DNA from 3 places in the Pantoea ananatis PA13 genome. Region 3 is predicted to be linked to each of the others. Evidence: predicted binding sites of a transcription regulator. Region 3 holds the regulator's gene; each other region holds the start of a gene.

Region 1 (7,340 bases), 1.1 Mb from region 3:
GCTTCCGCCAGCACATAGGCGCCCAGGCACAGGCCGACTACCGTTGCCCCGCGCTGCCAGGCCATTCGAACCGCATTCAGCATGGACTCGGGTGGACGTTCCGTTGCGCTGCGCCAGGAAGGAACGATTAACACCTCGGCCTGCATGGCATCCTCAAGCGTCAGATCGCTATGTAACGTAAAACCCGCGACGGTGCGCAGCTTAGCATTTTCGTCAGCATCCACGGCACAGACGCGCAGGTCGAAGGCAGGTAAACCTTCACCGGCACGGTTTTCAAACACCAGGCAAGGCACTGAAAGGTGAAAAGGACTCATACCGTTAAACGCCAAAACGGCGATAGTGCTGGGTGGCATCCTGGTTTCCATATTGGCCCGATTATTTCGTTTATTGTCTTTCGGGCCACTATATCGCATTCCGGCTACAGGGGAAGATGGGGTGAGAGGACTGGCGCACTGTCAGCCCGGCATTTTTGGAGGAGTTCTGCTAATGGTCACAACCTTTACCGCAAAGCGCGCCTTGATCGTAATTGATGTTCAGAATGAGTATTTTAGCGGCAATCTTCCACTGGAATATCCCAGCCCTGATGAAACGCTGACCAATATTGGTCTTGTTATGGATAAGGCGCGTGAGGCGGGGATCCCGGTGATTGTGGTGCAGCAGACCTCGCCTGCTGATGCCCCCTTGTTTGCGGTAGACAGCGACGGCTGGCAACTGCATCCCACCGTGGCTTCACGTCCGCACGATCTTCTGCTAAAAAAATCCCGTGCCAGCGCCTACGCCGGCACGCAACTGGCGGAGTGGCTGGCAGAGCGCGATATTAATACGCTTACCGTTACGGGTTACATGACCCACAACTGTAATGCCTCAACCATTAACCACGCCTGGCACAGGGGAACCGCCGTAGAATACCTTCATGATGCCAGCGGATCGCTGCCGTATAAGAATCAGGCAGGACAGGCGAGCGCAGAAGAGATCCATCGGGTATTTTGTGTGGTAATGCAGTCAAATTTTGCGGCGGTGCTTTCAACCCAGCAGTGGCTGACGTGCGTGGACAGTGGTATGTTGCCGGTGCGTGATACGCTTTACCGCTCAAATCAACGGGCGCGGGGAGTGCTGTACCAGGAAAGGTAAGGACAGTGTGCAAAAACGCGCACGGTCAGTGCCGTGCGCGGTCAGATTTAGCGACGCAGCGCGATCGCTTCAATCTCAATCTTCACATCTTTGGGTAGACGGGCCACTTCCACGCAGGAGCGCGCCGGGAAGGGCGCATTGTGCTCGGTAAAGAAGGCTTCGTAGGTGGCGTTTACGGTCGCAAAGTCATTCAAATCTTTCACGAATACCGTGGTTTTCACGATATCGGCAACCTTCAGGCCCGCCGCTTCGACGATCGCCTTCACGTTTTCCAGCGACTGGCGCGCCTGTGCCGATACGTCTTCAGCAACGTCGCCCGTGGCCGGGTTCACCGGAATCTGACCCGAGGTGATGATCATGCTGCCGAGATCAACGCCCTGCACGTAGGGGCCGATAGCCGCTGGGGCTTTTTCCGTACTGATTTCACGAGACATCATTTCTCCTTAGAGTAAGGCCGGGGCAGCAAAGGCGCTGCCCGCCATAAAACGCGGTTCATTATAAGCGCGGCAGGGCCGATTAAAAGTGACCCAATACCACATGACGGGCGAACTCTTTCTCACAGTATTTACACTTGAGGTGTACCTCATCGGCGCGGTGCTTCACGGCGAAGCTGGAGAACACCGGTTCGCTGCGGCTGATGCAGTTGCTGTTCGGGCAGGTCAGCACCCGATCGATGCGATCCGGTAGCGCAGGGGCGATCTTGGCCACCACTTCATAGTCATCAATGCGGTTGACGGTGGCGTGCGGCGCATAAAACGCCAGCTGATTGATCTGATCTTCCGTGAGATAGGTGTTCTCGATCTTAATCAAATCTTTGCGGCCCATTTCCCCCGACGGCAGATTCAGGCCGATGGTGATGCGCTGGTCGGTTTCGGTCAGGCGAAACAGCGACAGGAGCTTAAAGCCTACCTGCGCAGGGATGTGATCGATAACCGTGCCGTTTTTGATGGCTTCGACCTGCAGTTTGTTATCCTGGCTCATACTGTCACTCCTTACAGGGCGGTGTCGCTGTTTAAAACCAGTGCCAGTAAAGCCTGGCGTGCGTAGATGCCGTTACCGGCCTGCTGGAAGTACCAGGCGTACGGCGTGCTGTCCACGTCGGTGGTGATTTCATCGATGCGCGGCAGCGGATGCAGCACCTTCATGTTGTCGCGCGCACCGTTCAGGTCTGCGGCGCGTAAAATAAACTGCGCTTTGACGTTGGCATATTCTGAAGGGTCAAGCCGCTCTTTTTGCACCCGGGTCATGTAGAGAATATCCAGATCCGGCATCACCTCTTCAAAGCTGTCGTGACGTGACCAGGTGATATTCTGCTCGTCCAGCATATCGGTAATATACGCCGGCATCGCCAGCGCGTCCGGGGCGATAAAGAAGAAGCGGTTGCCGTCAAACTTCGCCAGCGCCTGGGTCAGAGAGTGCACGGTGCGCCCATATTTCAGGTCACCCACCATCGCCACGTTCAGGTTGCTGAGGCGCCCCTGGGTTTCACGAATGGTGAACAGGTCCAGCAGCGTTTGCGTTGGGTGCTGATTTGCGCCGTCTCCGGCATTCAGAATCGGGATGCCGTTGGAAAACTCAGTGGCCAGCCGCGCGGCGCCCTCCTGCGGATGACGCATCACGATGGCATCCACGTAGGTGCTGATAACCGAAATGGTATCGGCCAAGGTTTCCCCTTTTTTACCCAGTGACGTATTGCTGCCATCGGCGAAGCCCACCGCAGAGGCGCCCAGGCGATGGATGGCGGTTTCAAACGACAGCCGGGTGCGGGTCGAGGCCTCAAAGAAGCAGCTGGCGATCACGTTATGTTTCAGCAGTTCCGGCTGGGGATGTGCTTTAAGCTGCGCAGCGGTGTGCAGGACCAGCTCCAGCTCGTCGCGGCTGAGATCGTTAATTGAAATGATATGCTTGCGATATAGCGGGTTAGCCATAGCTCTCTCCTCTGCGGCGCGGCCGGATTGCGGACAAAAAAAAGCCCCTTAGAAAGGGGCTTTTTTAAGATCGGTTCGATGACGGAAAGAAACAGCGGTGCCGCCTGCGTTGAGGCGAGGTAGCGCGTCACATTGTGCACGATGCTGTTGCATGTTTCCTCCGGCAAATTGTGGCGCATTATACGCCATCAGGCATGCGCATCAAGGAAAAATCGCGCCACAGGTAAACGTTTGCGGCAACCCGATTAGCGCTGTCCCAGCGTGGCCACCATCACCGCTTTAATGGTGTGCATCCGGTTTTCCGCCTGGTCGAATACGATGCTGTGCGCCGACTCAAAGACGTCATTGCTGACCTCCATGCCATCCTGCAGGTCATACTGTTCCGCCATCTGACGGCCCAGCGTGGTCTGATCGTCATGGAAGGCCGGTAAGCAGTGCAGGAATTTCACCTGCGGATTGCCGGTCAGCGCGAGCATCGCGTGGTTGACCTGATAGTCGCGCAGCAGGGCAATACGTTCTTCCCACACTGCTTTGGCTTCACCCATGGAAACCCAGACGTCGGTATAGATGAAATCGGCGCCTTTCACGCCCTCGGCAATATCTGCCGTCAGGGTGATTTTGCCGCCTGTCTGTTCGGCAACCTGACGGCACTGGGCCACCAGGTCGGCTTCCGGCCAGCAGCTTTGCGGCGCGACCATACGCAGATCTAAGCCAACCTGTGCCGCCGCTTCCAGCATGCTGTTACCCATATTGTTGCGAGCATCGCCCACGTACACCAGGGTCATCTCACTGAGCGGCTTGCCTGGCAGATGCTCCTGCATGGTCAGCAGATCGGCCAGCAGCTGCGTTGGGTGGAATTCGGTGGTCAGGCCGTTCCACACCGGCACGCCAGCATGTTCCGCCAGGGTTTCGACCAGTGCCTGACCGTAACCCCGATACTGAATACCGTCATACATGCGGCCTAACACGCGCGCGGTGTCTTTCATCGACTCTTTATGGCCGATCTGGCTGCCGCTTGGGCCGAGGTAAGTGACGTTTGCCCCCTGATCGTAAGCGGCAACTTCGAAAGAGCATCGGGTACGGGTCGAGTCTTTTTCGAAGATGAGCGCGATGTTTTTGCCTTTCAGGTACTGGGTTTCACTGGCGGTTTTTTTTGCGCGTTTTAATTCGGCGGACAGGGTAAGCAAGTAGTCAATCTCAGCCGGGGTAAAATCCAGCAGCCTGAGGAAATGACGTTGATACAACTGACTCATACAGCACTCCGGTACGGGGTTTATAATGAATTAAAATTCAATTTAACCGTATGAATATGCATTTTCAACCCTGACGAGAATAATCTTTTCTGTTTTGTGTAGTGGCGCGACAGGCAGTATGGGAAAATAATCACTTATTGCCGAACTCAGAGAGGATATCGCCATGGCATTTGAAGCATTGTTGGAAGAGCAGCGTGAAGAGACGCGGCTGATCATCGAAGAACTGTTAGAGGATGGCAGCGATCCCGATGCGCTCTATACCATTGAGCACCATCTCTCCTGTAATAACTTCGACTCGCTGGAAAAAGCGGCGGTGGACGCCTTTAAACTGGGCTATGAAGTCACCGAGCCAGAAGAGCTGGAGCTGGAAGACGGCACTACCGTGATGTGTGTGGACATCCTCAGCGAAGGCGCGCTGAAAGCGGAGCTGATTGATGCCCAGGTGGAGCAGTTGGTGAACTTGGTAGCCAAATACAACGTCGACTATGACGGCTGGGGTACCTACTTCGAAGACCCGAACGCCCAGGATGATGACGAAGACGACGGCGAGGCGATCGACGAAGACGACAACGGCATTCGCCACTAATCAACACCGGCGGAGCCTGCTCCGCCTTTCCTGTTCTCCGGCCCTGTCTGACATCCATGAATTACGCACCTTTACTTGAACCGATACATCAGTTTTTGCTCTGCCGCACGCCTCAGTCCTGGATCCTTGAGGCGCGTAAACCGGAAAACCTGACCCTGCTGCTCACTGACCATCTGGTATGCGAACTGAAAGCGGCCCAGACCGCCGTGTGGCTGATCCGCAAATACGTTGCCGACAAACCCAGCGGTGACCGGATTCTGGCGTGGCTGAAGCCTTACGAGAATTTTATCTTCCGCGAGGACGGCGACAGCGATTTTATCAACGCCCATAAAAATCTGACCAAAGCCATTATTGTGCGTAACGAGCTTCCCTGGGCGGACGATCTGGTTGAGAAAATGGTGCTGCTGATTAAAGAAGAGCTGCATCACTTTTATCAGGTATGGGAAATTATGCAGGCGCGCGGGCTGGTCTATCAGAAAATCACCTCAAGCCGTTACGCCAAAGGCCTGCTGCGTGAAGTGACCACCCACGAACCCGATACGCTGGTGGATAAGCTGATTTGCGGTGCCTATATTGAAGCGCGTTCCTGCGAACGCTTTGCCAGCCTGTCGCCTTATCTGGATAGCGAATTAGAGAAGTTTTATATCTCGCTACTGCGTTCAGAAGCTCGGCATTACCAGGATTACCTGGCACTGGCCGCGCAGATCTCACCGAAAGACATTTCGGCGCGCGTACGGGCGATTGGGGAAGCGGAGGCCAGGCTAATCAGTGAACCGGACACGGAGCTGCGCTTTCACAGCGGTGTTCCGGCGTTTTAAGCGCATTACAGCGTTTTCAGCATCCTGAACTCGCAGTCACCATGTCCGGTACAGCCCAGCGCATGGTCGATGCGGGCAAAACCCAGCGATTCATAGAGCTTAATGGCGCGGGTTAAGCTGCCGGTGGTTTCCAGATAGCAGCGGCGAAAGCCGCGCTGGCGTGCGTGTTCCATGGCAAGCAGCGCCAGTTCACGCGCCACGCCGAGGCCACGGATGCCCGGCAGGAAATACATCTTTTGCAGCTCACAGATATCCGGCGCGCTGCAGGCGAGGGGGGCAATGCCGCCGCCGCCCATCACTTTTCCCTGATGTTCCACAATCCAGTAGGCGCTGTGCCCGGCGCTGTAAAGTTCATAAAGCTGGTCCAGATTGGGATCGGCCACGGTATAGCCTTTGTCCGCCGTCAGGCCAAATTCCGCAGAAACGTCGCGGATCACCCGGGCGATATGAGGATTGTCGTCGGCGACGATAGGACGCAGCAAGGGTTGCGGCTGAGTATCAGGGATCATAACGGGGTAGCGTGACGGAATCAGGTTAGACATGCGTCAGAAATAGCATTATCGTCGGGCAAAAGCAATAATGTTCACCGTGCATGGAGGCGTATAACGTGTTTTCCCGTTTCAGTTTTAAAACCATTAAAGACCTTTTCCCTTTCTTTATTATTGTCGGCTTTATCAACGTCTGGGCATATTTTCAATGGATTGGCAGGCCGGATGTTTTTCCGCTGATAATAAATAATGTGGCTGGCGTTATTGCTGTCCTTATCACCTCGATACTGTTTTTCAGCGTATTTTCGGTCACGTTACTTATTCCCTCCGGGCTCTGTTCATTATCCGCCTTGCAAAAGGGCAAAAAAGCTCGCCCGACGCGGCGCTATAACGAAGGCTGCTGCGCAATAACCGCCTTTAGCGCCTTTCTTACAGCCTTTACAGCGATCTATTTTGGAGAAAGTTCAGATGCCTGGCTGATATTATCCGCGGCAGGTGCCGTGGCCACAGGCGTACACAGTTTGGTTAATCACCGAGTTAATCGGCTTCGGCAGCAACATCACCGCCAGTTGCTTGCCAGGCTGAAGCGCATGCGGTCGGCGAATAACGACTTAAGCACCCGCCTTAAAAGAAAATTTTGTCTGGCGGAAATAAGCTTGAACGTGGTTGTCATCAATCTTCGTTACGTTATTTACGCCGTGTTTGTATCCCTGGTCTCTTTTCTACCGCTGTTGTTTTTACTGCAGGGCGATATTTATTTCTCAGCGAAAAATACCCTGCCGCAGTATTTTATTATTACCGGTTTATATCTGCTGCTCTTTATGCCGGCACTGTTCTCACTCTTGACCAATAAAATAAAAGCGCATCATGGCTTCAAACCCATTTTGGCGTTTTCACCTGGTCTGGTCATCGGCGTGTTTACGCTGTTTTCTGTTCAGCTGGTGCAGATTAATCAGCGTGCGATTGAAATCGTCGGCATGGCGTCCTGGCACGAAAAGGTGTTTTCCGTGCCCTCGAAAGACTTCCCGGCCTATTACTTTCCCGCGTCGGTCTGGGGGCCCAGTAAAGCGATGGGCGATGCACGTTTGATTACAGGCATCGAGGCATTTACCAACGGCGAAACCCACCTGATCTGC
Region 2 (7,340 bases), 310 kb from region 3:
CAGCTCGCGGATGAGGAACGCTTGCTTGTCGGCTTCTGACCAGCTCTCATAATCGCCCAGCCCAAGGTAGCGGGTAATCTCTGCAATGGCTTCGGTGTGACGGGTGCTTTCCTGACGAACATCAATGCGGACCAGCGGCACGCCGAAGCATTTGACGCGGCGCAGCGTATCCAGCAGTTGGCCGTTGGCAATGATGCTCATGCCACACTGCTGCAGGGATTGATAGATCGCATACAGCGGGTCCCAAAGCTGAGCGTTAGAGACCAGTAGGTCAGCCGGACGTGGTAAACGTTCGCCTTTGAGGCGACGTTCCAGATAAGCCTGCGTGCTCATTAGCTGGCTGCGCAGACGCTTCAAAATCACGCGATAAGGTTCGAGCGCTTCAGGATCGCCACTGAGATCGGCCACTTCCTGACTGCATTCAGACATCGACAGTTCTGAAATCAGTACGCCAATGTCACGCAGGAACAGGTCGGTGGCTTTCCAGCGGCTGAGTTGCATGACGTGGCGGGTGATGGAGGCCGTGACATTGGGGTTGCCGTCACGGTCACCGCCCATCCAGGAGGTAAACTGCACCGGAACGAAATCGACCGGCAGCTTAATGCCAAACGTCTCTTCTACCTGTTCATTCAGCTCACGCAGAAACGCAGGTACGCCTTCCCACAGGCTGTTTTCAACGACGGCAAAGCCCCATTTGGCTTCATCCACGGGCGTAGGACGGTATTTACGGATCTCATCCGTATGCCAGGCCTGAGCGACCAGTTGGCGCAGGCGGCGCATAATCTGGTTACGCTCGTAGTCAGAAATATCGCTGTGATCGAGCTGTTCAAGACAGCTGTTAACTTCGCCCAGTTTATGAATCAGCGTACGACGCGTAATTTCTGTGGGATGGGCGGTCAACACCAGTTCCAGCGACAGGGATTCAATCGCCGCGTGAATAGCACTTTCACTAAGATTGTTTTGTTTGAGCGTTTCGAAGGTCTTTTTTAACAACTCGGGATGATTCGCGCCATCGCCGCTACGGGAAATGGTTTGATACTGTTCAGCCACGTTAGTGAGGTTCAGGAACTGACTGAAAGCACGTGCGACGGGCAACAACTCGTCATTTGACAGGTTCTGCAGCGTATTCAGCAACGCCTTACGATGCGTGTCATTGCCAGCACGGGATGATTTAGACAGCTTACGGATGGTTTCCACCTGGTCCAGGATGTTCTCTCCCAGCGCATCCTTAATCGTATCCCCGAGCAGTTTGCCGAGCATACTGACATTACTTCGCATTGCGGAATATTGTTCGTTCATGTGACCCTGACACCCTTATCGTCTTGATAAACCTCTATACCCGGTCTTTTCAGGCAGCACAAAAGCCAGCAACGTTGTCCTCTCGGTACTGCCCGAGGTTCTTCAGTTGCTGCCTGTCGCAAGCTGAATAAAGTGGGATGATTGCCCCGTAGGTATAACATCGTCTTTTATCTAGCCACGTAATCATCCGTTCGTCAATTGACTTAAAGTGAAGGAAACATGCAGCTAACTGCTGGAAATTCATGGAATTTGATAGGGGAGAAGCGGGATAAGTTATTCTTATTATCAAATCCCGCAGAATGGCGGGGCATTTTGCTGTTAATTCAGTGAAATGCCCCGATTAATGATAATTAGTGACAGAAATGCTGCACAACCTGGCTTATCAGCGCACGGGTAGGCTTAATAAATGCGGTATCGATAAACTCGTCTGGCTGGTGCGCCTGATTGATCGATCCTGGGCCCAGTACCAGGGTTGGGCAGAGTTGCTGAATAAAAGGCGCTTCAGTGCAGTAATTCACCACTTCCGTCTGAATCCCCAGCAGCGTTTCTACCACTTTAACCAGTTCATGATCAGCGGGGCACTCGTAGCCGGGAATCGGTGGATGCAGTTCTTCAATGGTGATCCGTCCCGGCCAGCGTTCGCTTACCGGTGCCAGTGCTTCATTTAGCAGCCCGTCGAGATCGCTCAGCGTAAGGCCCGGCAGGGGCCGGATATCCATATGCAATTCGCAGCAGGCACAGATACGGTTTGCCGCATCGCCGCCGTGAATATGACCAAAGTTCATGGTCGGATAGGGGATGGCAAAGCCATCGTGGTGGTAACGTGATTTGAGTGTGTTACGCAACTGCATGAGTTCGGTAATCGACTCATGCATTAGCTCAATGGCATTGACGCCGCGTCCGGGATCGCTGGAGTGGCCCGATTGTCCCTGAATGCGAATCGCATTAGATATATGGCCTTTGTGCGCCCGCACCGGCTTTAGCGAGGTCGGTTCGCCAATAATGGCGCAGTCGGGGCGAAGCTGGGTGGACTCTGCAAAATATTTCGCACCTGCCATCGTGGTTTCTTCATCGGCGGTCGCCAAAATGTACAGCGGCTTACTCAGGGTTGTCACATCCACATCACGTAGCGTGTCCAGAATAAACGCAAAGAAGCCTTTCATATCGGCGGTGCCCAGACCGTACAGCTTGTTGTCATGTTCGGTCAGGGTAAAGGGATCGCGAGTCCAGCGACCATCATCGAACGGAACGGTATCGGTATGCCCAGCAAGCAGCAGGCCGCCCGCGCCGTTTCCGGTGCGCGCCAGCATATTAAATTTATGACGTGTTCCGGGTACGGGCTGTACTTCCACAGCAAAACCCAGGTCGCGGAACCAGCCAGCCAGTAAATTGATTAAAGTTTCATTGCTCTGATCGAGTGCGGCATCGGTTGCGCTGATTGACGGCGTAGCGATCAACTGGCGGTATAGTTCGATAAAAGGCGGTAATTTTGTCTTCACTGTTGACGGTCCTTGAGTTAGGATGTATCAATATTCATGCATTAATAGTGAATAAAAATACATTAACGTCGTGTGCATGTGAACCTTAAATCGCTGCAAACGACATCGTGGGCAACGGGGCAAGGCCGCGACCCGGAACGTGTGACTGTAATAAAGGTATACAGCCTGATGTTGAATACGCTGATCGTTGGTGCCAGTGGTTACGCTGGCGTAGAGCTTGCCACCTTCCTTAATCGCCATCCACATATCAACATAACCGCTTTGGCGGTATCTGCGCAAAGTCCCGATGCGGGCAAGCGCCTGTCCGATCTTCATCCACAGCTTAAAGGCGTGGTGGATTTGCCGCTGCAGCCGTTGAGTGATGCCGCCGAATGGGCAGACAAAGTGGATGTGGTGTTTCTGGCGACCGCCCACGAAGTCAGCCATGACCTGGCCCCTGAATTTCTTAAAGCCGGTTGTGTGGTGTTCGATCTGTCAGGCGCGTTTCGCGTCAACGATGGCGATTTTTACACCCAGTTTTATGGCTTTACGCATCAGCACGGTGACTGGCTGGATAAAGCCGTTTACGGTCTTGCTGAGTTCCAGCAGGAAAAAATTAAAGAAGCACAGCTGGTGGCTGTACCGGGCTGCTATCCCACTGCCTCCCAGCTGGCGTTGAAGCCCGTGTTAGATGCGGGTTTGCTGAATGACGCGCAGTGGCCGGTAATTAACGCCACCAGCGGCGTGAGTGGGGCGGGGCGCAAAGCGAATGTCGGCACCAGCTTCTGCGAAGTCAGCCTGCAACCTTACGGTATTTTTAATCATCGTCATCATCCTGAGATTGTGGCGCACCTGGGAACGCCGGTGATTTTCACCCCGCACCTGGGCAGTTTTCCGCGTGGGATTCTGGCGACCGTTACCTGCCGCCTGAAGGCCGGCGTAAGCCGTGATGATGTTGCTGAAGCTTTTCATAACGCCTACCACGATAAGCCGCTGGTACGCGTGTACGAACAGGGCGTGCCGGCTCTGAAAGCGGTTGTCGGGCTACCCTACTGCGATATCGGGTTCGCCGTTCAGGGCGAACACCTGATTGTGGTGGCTGCAGAAGATAACCTGCTCAAAGGCGCGGCCTCCCAGGCGGTGCAGTGCCTTAATATTCGTTTCGGTTTCCCTGAAACGCAGTCACTGATTTAACGGACGAGTAAACCATGACCAATCCATTGATTATCAAGCTGGGCGGTGTGCTGTTAGACAGCGAAGAAGCGCTGGCCCGTTTATTTGACGCGCTGCTGGCCTATCGCTCCGCGCATCAGCGCCCGTTGATCGTCGTTCACGGCGGCGGCTGTCTGGTCGATGAACTGATGAAAAAACTGGCGCTGCCGGTGCAGAAAAAGAACGGCTTACGCGTTACGCCTGCCGACCAGATCGACATTATTACCGGCGCACTGGCGGGTACCGCGAACAAAACCCTGCTGGCCTGGGCGAAAAAATATGGCATTCACGCGGTAGGCCTTTGCCTGGGCGATGCAGGCCTGGTTAATGTCACGCAGCTGGATGAAGCACTCGGTCATGTGGGCCACGCCACGCCGGGTAATCCCGCGTTGGTCAATACATTGCTTGCGGCGGGTTATATGCCTGTTGTCAGCTCAATTGGCATTACCGATGACGGCCAGTTAATGAACGTCAATGCGGATCAGGCCGCCACGGCGCTGGCATCAACGCTGGGTGCTGATTTAGTCTTGTTATCGGATGTCAGTGGCATTCTCGATGGCAAAGGCCAGCGCATTGCAGAGATGACGGCTGACAAAGCTGAACAGTTGATTGCGCAGGGCATCATCACCGATGGCATGATTGTTAAAGTGAACGCAGCGCTGGATGCTGCGCGCACGCTGGGCCGCCCGGTTGATATCGCCAGCTGGCGTCATGCCGAGCAACTGCCCGACCTTTTTAACGGTGTGTCCATTGGCACCCGGATTCTCGCTTAACGACTCAGATTCAAGGATTACGAAATGCAAACGCAAAACATCAAAAAAATCGTTCTGGCTTACTCTGGTGGTCTGGATACTTCTGCCATTATTCCCTGGCTGAAAGAAAACTATGGCGGCTGTGAAGTGGTCGCGTTTGTGGCTGATATCGGCCAGGAACGTAGCGATCTGGAAGGCGTTGAGAAGAAAGCGCTGCAGTCGGGTGCATCAGAATGCCACGTGGTTGATCTGCGTGAAGAGTTTATCAGCGACTACGTTTATCCGGTGCTGCAGACCGGTGCGCTGTATGAAGGAACTTACCTACTGGGCACCTCCATGGCGCGTCCTATCATCGCTAAAGCGCAGGTTGAGCTGGCGCTGAAAGTCGGTGCTGATGCCCTGTGCCACGGTGCGACCGGTAAAGGGAATGACCAGGTACGTTTTGAAACCACCTATACCGCGCTGGCACCCCAGCTGAAAGTGGTTGCGCCATGGCGCGAATGGAACCTGCGTTCACGTGAAGCGCTGCTGGATTATCTGAAAGAGCGCAATATCCCGACCACCGCTTCGCTGGAAAAAATCTACAGCCGTGATGAAAACGCCTGGCATATTTCTACCGAAGGCGGCGTGCTGGAAAGCCCGTCTAATGCGCCGAATAAAGATTGCTGGGTCTGGACCGTTGATCCGCTGGAAGCCCCGGATCAGCCTGAAGACGTGACGGTAACCGTTGAAAAAGGGCGCGTTGTCGCGGTGAACGGCGAGAAACTGAGCCCGTTCCAGTGTCTGGAAAAGTTGAACGTGCTGGGTGCTAAACACGGCGTAGGTCGTATCGATATCGTTGAAAACCGTCTGGTGGGCATTAAATCACGCGGCTGTTACGAAACTCCCGGCGGCACCATCATGGTTAACGCACTGCGTGCGGTTGAGCAACTGGTTCTGGATCGCGACAGCTTCAAATGGCGTGAGCAGCTGGGCCATGAAATGTCCTATGTGGTTTACGATGGTCGCTGGTTTGCACCGCTGCGTAAGTCTATCCAGGCGGCGGCAGAGTCGCTGGCAGAAGAAGTCAACGGTGAAGTGGTCCTGCAACTCTACAAAGGCCAGGCCACGGCGACGCAGAAGCGTTCAGCCAACAGCCTGTATTCCGAAGAGTTTGCAACCTTCGGCGAAGACGAAGTTTACGATCATCGTCATGCCGGCGGCTTTATCCGTCTGTTCTCACTCTCTTCACGTATTCGTGCATTGAACGAGCAGAAGAAGTAATCGCAGGCGAGGATCGCCTCGCCTCTCAGTATGACCTCAGGGGCGGCTTTCAGGCCGCCCCTGGTTTAACGACTTGAAGGAGATTCACATGGCACTTTGGGGTGGACGCTTTACCCAGGCAGCAGATCAACGTTTCAAACAGTTCAACGACTCGCTGCGTTTTGATTACCGCCTGGCTGAGCAGGACATCATTGGCTCAGTGGCCTGGTCCAAAGCGCTGGTGACGGTAAATGTTCTGACCGGTGATGAGCAGCAGCAGCTGGAAGCCGCATTGAATGCATTGCTGGAAGAGGTTCGTGCCAATCCTGAGCAAATTCTGCAAAGTGATGCCGAAGATATTCACAGCTGGGTTGAAGGCCAGTTGATCGAGAAAGTCGGCGCGCTGGGCAAAAAACTGCACACCGGTCGTAGCCGTAATGACCAGGTAGCCACCGACCTGAAGCTGTGGTGTAAGGAGCAGGTCGCCGCACTGCTGGGGGCCACACGTGAGCTGCAGCAGGCGCTGGTCGCCACCGCCGAAGTGAACCAGGACGCGGTGATGCCGGGCTATACGCATTTGCAGCGGGCGCAGCCGGTGACCTTTGCGCATTGGTGCCTCGCCTATGTTGAAATGCTGGCGCGCGATGAAAGCCGTTTGCAGGATACGTTGAAGCGTCTTGATATTAGCCCACTGGGTTGTGGCGCGCTGGCAGGAACGGCGTATGACATCGATCGTGAGCAGCTGGCTGGCTGGTTAGGTTTTGCTTCTGCCACGCGTAACAGCCTGGACACCGTGTCCGATCGTGACCATGTTCTGGAACTGCTCTCGGATGCGTCAATCGGTATGGTACATCTGTCGCGCTTTGCTGAAGACATGATTTTCTTTAACACAGGCGAAGCCGGCTTTATCGAACTCTCAGATAAAGTCACCTCGGGTTCATCCCTGATGCCACAGAAGAAAAACCCGGATGCGCTGGAGCTGATTCGCGGCAAGTGTGGCCGTGTACAGGGCGCGTTAACCGGAATGATGATGACGCTGAAAGGTCTGCCGCTCGCCTACAACAAAGACATGCAGGAAGACAAAGAAGGGCTGTTCGACGCGCTGGATACCTGGCTGGACTGCCTGCACATGTCGGTTCTTGTCCTGGATGGCCTGCAGGTGAAACGTCCTCGCTGCCAGGAAGCGGCAGAGCAGGGCTACGCTAACTCAACCGAGCTGGCTGACTACCTCGTTGCCAAAGGCGTGCCGTTCCGTGAGGCTCACCACATTGTCGGTGAAACGGTCGTTGAAGCGATAAAACAGGGCGTTGCGCTGGAAGCGCTGACGCTGGCGCAGTTAAAGCAGTTTAGTAGCGTG
Region 3 (7,340 bases):
ATGATTTGGCGCAGATTGCCCATTGATATGTTGCGCCTTAGGTCTGTGATTAACGGTACTGTTGACAGCGTATTAATCCCCCGCGTAAGCCAGACTTCTTCTGCTCATGTCGTTTTATGTCGCTGAATCCCGTCGATTAACATTGGCGGATGAAGGCTGCCTTTGCTTACCCCCTGTCACAGTTCACTCACCGCGCGTTTCAGGCAAAAAAAAGCCCCGGCGAGCGGGGCTAAAGGGTTCGTCATACGTCAGACGAGGAACTATTTATACAGCTGCGCGGTGATGTGGTAGCTGTCACCGGTATTAGCCTCAATAATTTTGTAGGCACTTGCGCCTTGTTCATCCGCTTTCTGGGACAGCTGGGCGCGATAGTCGATAGGTGAACCCGCAACGCCACTGATGCTTACGGTTCCTGCAGGTTGCAGATTCTGCGTTTGATCGGCCGTGACGAGCTGCGCTGCTGAAGCGCCAAAAGCGATCACGGAGAGCAGACTCATCGTTGCGATGGTTGATTTGATGTTCATGATTTATTCCTCATAGCAATCAACAACCTGCGGAATGGCATACATAGAGCGGGTCATCGATTTTGTCAGGGCGGCAACATTGCCGCAGATGAATTATTTATACAGTTCGGCGGTGACGTGGAAGGTATCGTCACGGTTGTTCTCAATCACGCGGTAATGGCCTGCACCTTGTGCATCCGCTTTCTCAGACAGTACCTGGCGGATGTTGGTCTGGTCGCCATTGATACCGCTTACGCTAATTGTTTGGTTTAGCGGCTGCAGATTCATGTCTTGCGCCTGCTGATTTGTGACCATGCTAGCGGCATTGGCACCAAAAGAGAGCAGTGAGGCCACGCCCAGCGCGGCAATCGTTAATTGGATTTTCATCATTCATTCTCCGGTAAGGATGTTTAACCAGCGGTCGCATTGGGACCGCTGGTTACCTGTCAGGTCCTGCGAGTTTATTTGTACAGCTCAGCCGTCGCGTGGTAGTTGCCGTCGTTATAGGCCTCAATAACACGGAAAGCTTTCGCGCCTTGTTGATCGGCTTTATCGCTCAGTTGCTGTCTGATATCGGATGGCGCGCCGGCCACACCGCTCACGCTTACCGTGCCAACAGGCTGCAGATTTTGTGCTTGTGAAGCAGAAATATAATCTGCTGCAGAAGCGCCGAATGACAGGGCAGATAAAATGCTCAAGGCAGCGATGGTAGATTTAGTTTTCATAAAAGATGTCCTCGTCCTGGTTGTTCTTCTTTTTTATTAGTGTGATTCACATCACGAAACTAAGTATAGGACTAATAACGGCAGAAATTAATACCTGCCTAATAATGTTTTGTTGATGCAATTTAACCATTTGGGATTTTTTAATAACTAAAAGTTATTAAAAATGGCTAAAATGCCACTACAGATGGGTAATTACGCATAAAAACAGTAAGATACGTTACTTTAACTTTTAGTGCGAAAAATCATGGTTGATCTGGCTGCTTATCTGTTTTGGTCTGGGTGATGACGCCAGTATTTGAATGTAAAGCAGTGTAAAATAGCGCGCAATGTTAAAGGTGGCAAAGGGTATGACCAATATTTTATGCGCTGAAAACGACGCGGCTAAAGAGTAATGCCTTGAAAAGTAACGTATCGGCTGAAAGAGAGCTGACAGAAGGAAGAGGGGGATAACGGGCAGAATAAACCGGCGATGTGCTGCCGGTTAGCGGGAACGACTATAGCTCTTGTTCAAACAGGACGAGGATAGCATCGTGAAGTTGTTTGACGGTAAAGGCGCGTGCCGGCGTGATAAAAATGGTGTCATCACCCGCAATCGTCCCCAGAATCCCCTCAGATTTACCCAGAGAATCCAGCAGGCGAGCGATCAGCTGCGCTGCGCCAGGGCTGGTATGGATCACGACCAGCGCATCATTGTAGTCAATATCCAGAACCAGATTCTTCAATGGACTGGTTGTTGTCGGCACGCCCAGCTCGGCAGGCAAACAGTACACCATCTCCATTTTGGCATTGCGGGTCCGCACCGCGCCAAACTTTGTCAGCATCCGGGAAACTTTGGACTGGTTGATGTTCTCAAAGCCGTCTTCCTGAAGCGCCTGAACAATTTCGCCCTGAGAACTGAATTTTTCTTCTTTTAATAAAGCCTTGAAGGCTTTGATCAGATCGTCTTGTTTCGATGGGTTTCGCATAATTTACCAGTAAATGTAAGAAAAACCGCGGAACAGACCGCAGCAAAGTCATTATTATGCATATAAATGAATTTTTATGCAATTGGTTGTTAATTGAACGGGGCGGTATCCATGGCGGGCGGCGATAATAGCAAAGAATTTACTCAGACCAAAACCCAGCTCACAGCCTGGAAAGGCAAAGGTTGCAAAGCTGTTATATTATTGATGAGGTAAGAAAATAAAAATTTACACTGCCGTTCTCTGTCTGCCGACGTCAAGGTTGTCGATTTCAGGTGATACCGGCCAACTCCCGCGCAACAGTTGGAGAGAAATCCCGTCACCGTCGTCGGCGCTTACCTGAGGTAGCCCTGACACGGCAAACAGGTTAGCTCGTTGTCTGCAACGCAGGATGAGGACGATATAGCGATGATAAGTAAGTTTTAAAATCCCGAGACTGCGGGCATTAGCGCGTAAAATAGTCTCGGATACCCGTCATCACCTGAGCAGTTGATTAAGGTCTGACACAGATGGAATTTCGGCTCTTCTCTGCCCCACCTTAATAAGGAGTTATGAATGAAAGTTGCCGTACTCGGTGCCGCTGGTGGCATAGGCCAGGCGCTAGCACTTCTACTCAAAACCCAGCTTCCCGCAGGTTCAGAACTTTCTCTCTACGACATCGCGCCCGTCACGCCTGGCGTCGCGGTCGATCTCAGCCACATTCCTACCGCAGTTAACGTTAAGGGTTTTAGTGGGGAAGATGCCACCCCGGCTTTAAAAGGTGCGGATGTCGTGCTCATCTCTGCTGGGGTAGCGCGTAAGCCTGGTATGGATCGGGCCGATTTGTTTAACGTCAATGCCGGCATCGTGCGTAATTTGATTGAGCAGGTTGCTACGACAGCGCCGAAAGCGTTAATTGGGGTGATCACCAATCCGGTTAACACGACGGTGGCGATTGCGGCCGAGGTCCTGAAGAAACACGGTGTTTATGACAAGAATCGACTGTTTGGCGTGACAACGCTGGACATTATTCGCGCCAATACCTTTGTCGCTGAGCTGAAAGGCAAACAGCCTGGCGAGGTGAACGTGCCCGTGGTGGGGGGACACTCAGGCGTCACTATTCTGCCATTACTGTCCCAGGTTGCGGGCGTCAGCTTTAGCGATCAGGAAGTGGCTGACCTCACCAAACGTATTCAAAACGCCGGTACAGAAGTGGTGGAAGCCAAGGCTGGTGGGGGTTCAGCAACGTTATCCATGGGGCAGGCCGCCGCCCGTTTCGGTTTATCGCTGGTACGTGCCTTAAACGGCGAAGCGAACGTTGTGGAGTGTGCCTACGTGGAAGGCGATGGCGAGCATGCCCGCTTCTTCTCTCAGCCCCTGCTGTTAGGTAAAAACGGCGTGGCGGAGCGTAAGCCTGTTGGTGCCCTTAGCCCGTTCGAACAGCAGGCGCTGGATGGCATGCTGGAAACACTGAAAAAAGATATCGCGCAGGGCGAAGCTTTTGTGAAGCAATAATCCCCGCAGCCCGAACAGGAAAACGCCCGGTCAGACCGGGCGTTTTTTTTATAATCCGCCTGATTTAAAAGTCCGCGTCGTCGACGCACCATTTCCGGCAGGCGTTTTTCTGCTTAAGGTTTCTACCCGCATCTGGAAGGGTGGGAAAGGCATTTCGATACCATGTTCTGCAAAGCCGTGCAGGATAAGCTGATGCAGTTCATGGCGAAGCGGCATGCGATGGCCCATTTCAGCGGCGTGTACGCGTAGCTCAAACAACTGTATTCCCTGCTGCAGGTCAACCAGAAACACTTCCGGCGGCGGTGTATCCAGAACGTAGCTACAACGTTCTGCAGCCAGCTTCAGCAACGTGGTGACCTCCTCGCTGCTTACCTGTGCGGGAGCGGGTATGGTCAGCACGACGCGCGTGACGGAGTCCGACAGCGACCAGTTAACAAACTGTTCTGTAATAAAGGCCTTATTAGGCACGATGATCTCTTTGCGATCCCAGTCTGTAATTGTCGTGGCGCGAGTATTGATGCGCGTAATGCTGCCGGTCAGATCGCGAATAGTAACGGTATCGCCAATACGAATGGGTTTTTCAAACAAAATGATCAGGCCGGAGATAAAGTTCGCAAAAATCTCCTGCAGACCAAATCCCAACCCAACACCCAGGCCGGTCACCAGCCATTGCAGCTTGGACCATTCAATTCCAATCAATGAGAAGCCGAGCAAGCCACCAATTAGCAGCAGCAAATACTTGGTCAGCGTGGTAATGGCATAGCCGGTGCCTGGCGACAAATCAAGATGCTGCAGCAGTGCCAGCTCAAGCAGGGCCGGCATATTGCGCACCAGCTGCGTCGTAATCACGAACACCAGAATGGCGATCAGAACGGCGCCCAGCGTAATGGGTTGAATACTCTCCACGCCCTGAACGGAGGTGTTGACATCCCATAAACGAATATTCTCAAGGAAACCAAACGCAGAGTGGATTTCCGACCACAGGACAATGACTGACACCAGCGCAATCAGCGTCAGGATTGACCTGACCAGGCGCAGTGACTGAGCACTGATGGCGTCCAAATCGATCACGGGCTCTTCTATTTCAATAACGTCAGTATTCTGCGCCTGATCTTTTTCTTCTTCGTTGCGCGCGCGATTGGCCAGCATATCGGCCCGGCGCTGGCGTGCGCGATCGAACCCCAGCCTGCGTCGTTGAATCAGCATCCAACGGCGAATGATATGGTAAATAACCAGCAGGAAAAACCAGATTGCCACCGAGGTTTCCAGACGTGCCAGCAGCGCCTGCGCTGTTTCAAGGTAACCAATCATGGAGGCCAGCGCGGCCAGCAATGGAATGGCGATCATAATATTCCACAGCAGGCGGTTAATCATGTTTTCGCCGTTGCCCTCTTTATCAAGATAAAGAGGGATCCCTGCGCGTTTTAGACTCACCGTAACAAGACTCAGGGCGCCACAGATCAAAATAAAACACAGTCGGCCCAGGGTGGCAGAGAAAAGACGATCGTCAAGGTTATCAAAGGTGATAAGCAGCATAATCAGCGGCACGATCAGGCCAATACTCAACGAGTAGTAACGCATGGCACGCGCAACGCGTACCTGCGGCCAGCGGAAATGCACAATGAACAAACCGTTGGCGCGGGCAAACTGGGCGCTGACCATGAATATCCACAGCAGAGGCAGCGTCGCCGTAATGCCATCGCCGATAGCAACGGCTACCGGATACGGCCAGGCGTTTTGCAGCCCGTATCCCAGGGTTGCCCAAAGCACAGGAAGCGGAAGCGCGACCAGAATTGACCAGAAAACAGTGCGGATGGTCAGGCGGAAGCGATCCTGGGTGACCTTACCAACCTTACTGGCTGAGCGTTCCAAAAAAGCGTTAAAGTGACGGCGTGTACTCAGGCTAAAACCGACCAGCAACACGGCACCCAAAATGGGCAGGACGGTGCCGCGGCTGGTAAACATCATTGCCAGAGCTTTGCCAAGCTGCCCAAGCGTATCCAGCGTAAGCAGGTGCGACAGGCCTTTAGCCACGTCCAGAGGATAGCTCAATGAAATGGGGCTGACATCTGCTGTCCAGAACAGATAGCGGTGCGTGGCGTCTTTGACTTCGGTTAACGCATCCTGAAGCTGCGTATTGGCGACCTTGAGTTTAGTGATTTCCAGAATCAGCGTATCGCAGCCGGATATCAGGGAGTTCAGCAATTCTCGCTGCGTTTTTAACTGTGCATCCAGAATGCGCTTTTGGTCGCTGGTAAAAGGCTGCCCGTCCGCCTGATGTGCTTTGCGAAGCGCATTCTGTCGTTCCAGAAGATCTTCATAATGCAGGCGCTGAACGCGCAGCTGTGCCATTTCATTATCGATTTGCTGAGATTTCGGCATATCGGGTAAACGCGCCACCTGTGCCCGAAGCGCATCGCCGAGCAGGTTAGAGGCACCCAGCCACTGGGATTGTTCCCGCAACGTTGCCAGCGCCTGACGAACCTGAATAATTTGATTGGTGGCGAGGCGCTGTTGCGATGCCACCAGATCCATGCGCTGTGCCTGCTGATTCAGCGCACCGGACAAATCGCGGTTAACCCGAAACTGCTCACTGATCTCGGGCGGTAAATCACCACTGTTTTCCGCCAGCTGTTCCGTACGCGCCAGCGCCGTTTCGGCCTCGCGCTGACGTTGTTCATTCAGTTGATTACGTAAAGCCTGCAGATAATTATCAAGCTGGGTCACTTTGCGCTGATGCACCTCGGCGCGCATGCGAGCCAGCTCCTGGCGATTGTTGGCCGATAACTGTGCCAGCTCATACTCATCGACTTTGGCTTTATTGGCGGCATTTTCTGCCTGGCGAGCCACCAGTTGGGCCTGACCGACTGGAGTGGCAGCGCTGCCGGCACTCTGTAAGCGCCGTTCGCTCTCGGTCAGTGCCCGGCGCGCTTCCGTTTGCTGCTGTGGCAACTGCGACAGGGAATCACTGATCTCTCTGGCACGGTCCTGCTCCTGCTGGGCCTGGCGTCCTTCTTCAATCAGCTGACTGCTGATTTGCAGAATCTCTTGTTCCAACTCTGCGCTGGTCATCGTGCTGCGCACGGTTTTAGCGTTGTCGTTAAGCGTGGCGATTTGCTGCCTTAACTCGCGGGCAAGGCGCGGAAAATCGTCAATAACCTGTTGATACTGTTGTGCGCGTTCGAGGGCATCATCGCGTTCAGAGAGCGAGGCCAGTGCGGCTTCCAGTGACTGAATTTGTTCAGTTTGCGAGGGGGCATTTTTAGTGGCTTTGACCTCTTCCAGCTGCTGTTTGAGCTGGCTGGCATCAGGCAGGCTGGCGGCTAGCGTAGAAGAGCTGAGCCAGAGGCTCAGCAGCAGACAAAAGATCGAACGCACGAACATAGGTTCTACTCGACAGCGTCAGGCGCGGTAGTCGTCAGTGGAAGGGCGAGCGCTAAAGGTTGGCCCAGTCGAACCTTACTTTCCGCCTCAAGGCTTTCCGCCAGCTTGATTCGGCCAGGCGCGAACAGGTTGATTACCGTAGAACCCAGTTTAAAGCGGCCCATTTCCTGACCTTTGAGTAATACCACGGCACCGTCATGATCGGCGGCCGGGTAATGCCAGCGTTTAATAATGCCTTCGCGCGGCGGTGTGACGGTGCCTGCCCAAACGGT

Evidence for each region. The regulator ArgR, encoded in region 3, controls arginine synthesis, uptake and breakdown. The targets are predictions, from matches to a motif close to ANTGAATAAAAATACANT.
Region 1: a site for ArgR is predicted at 4,337-4,354, ahead of argF (ornithine carbamoyltransferase). Genes of this name have one in related genera too.
Region 2: a site for ArgR is predicted at 2,845-2,862, ahead of argC (N-acetyl-gamma-glutamyl-phosphate reductase). Genes of this name have one in related genera too.

The regions. Positions count from the first base shown of each region.
Region 1 is NC_017554.1:4,005,149-4,012,488, reverse strand. Features, by position in the region: gene PAGR_RS18940 (GlxA family transcriptional regulator) at 1-353, opposite strand, end outside; gene PAGR_RS18935 (cysteine hydrolase family protein) at 487-1,131, shown strand; gene ridA (2-iminobutanoate/2-iminopropanoate deaminase) at 1,179-1,565, opposite strand; gene pyrI (aspartate carbamoyltransferase regulatory subunit) at 1,648-2,112, opposite strand; gene pyrB (aspartate carbamoyltransferase) at 2,124-3,059, opposite strand; gene argF (ornithine carbamoyltransferase) at 3,305-4,312, opposite strand; gene rraB (ribonuclease E inhibitor RraB) at 4,476-4,898, shown strand; gene miaE (tRNA isopentenyl-2-thiomethyl-A-37 hydroxylase MiaE) at 4,955-5,716, shown strand; gene PAGR_RS18900 (GNAT family N-acetyltransferase) at 5,722-6,258, opposite strand; gene PAGR_RS24200 (hypothetical protein) at 6,861-7,340, shown strand, end outside.
Region 2 is NC_017554.1:207,474-214,813, forward strand. Features, by position in the region: gene ppc (phosphoenolpyruvate carboxylase) at 1-1,299, opposite strand, end outside; gene argE (acetylornithine deacetylase) at 1,650-2,798, opposite strand; gene argC (N-acetyl-gamma-glutamyl-phosphate reductase) at 2,967-3,971, shown strand; gene argB (acetylglutamate kinase) at 3,986-4,762, shown strand; gene PAGR_RS00975 (argininosuccinate synthase) at 4,787-6,004, shown strand; gene argH (argininosuccinate lyase) at 6,093-7,340, shown strand, end outside.
Region 3 is NC_017554.1:518,339-525,678, forward strand. Features, by position in the region: gene PAGR_RS02500 (Rpn family recombination-promoting nuclease/putative transposase) at 1-26, shown strand, start outside; gene yhcN (peroxide/acid stress response protein YhcN) at 261-524, opposite strand; gene PAGR_RS02510 (YdgH/BhsA/McbA-like domain containing protein) at 618-890, opposite strand; gene yhcN (peroxide/acid stress response protein YhcN) at 965-1,228, opposite strand; gene argR (transcriptional regulator ArgR) at 1,723-2,193, opposite strand; gene mdh (malate dehydrogenase) at 2,746-3,684, shown strand; gene mscM (miniconductance mechanosensitive channel MscM) at 3,733-7,068, opposite strand; gene asd (archaetidylserine decarboxylase) at 7,074-7,340, opposite strand, start outside.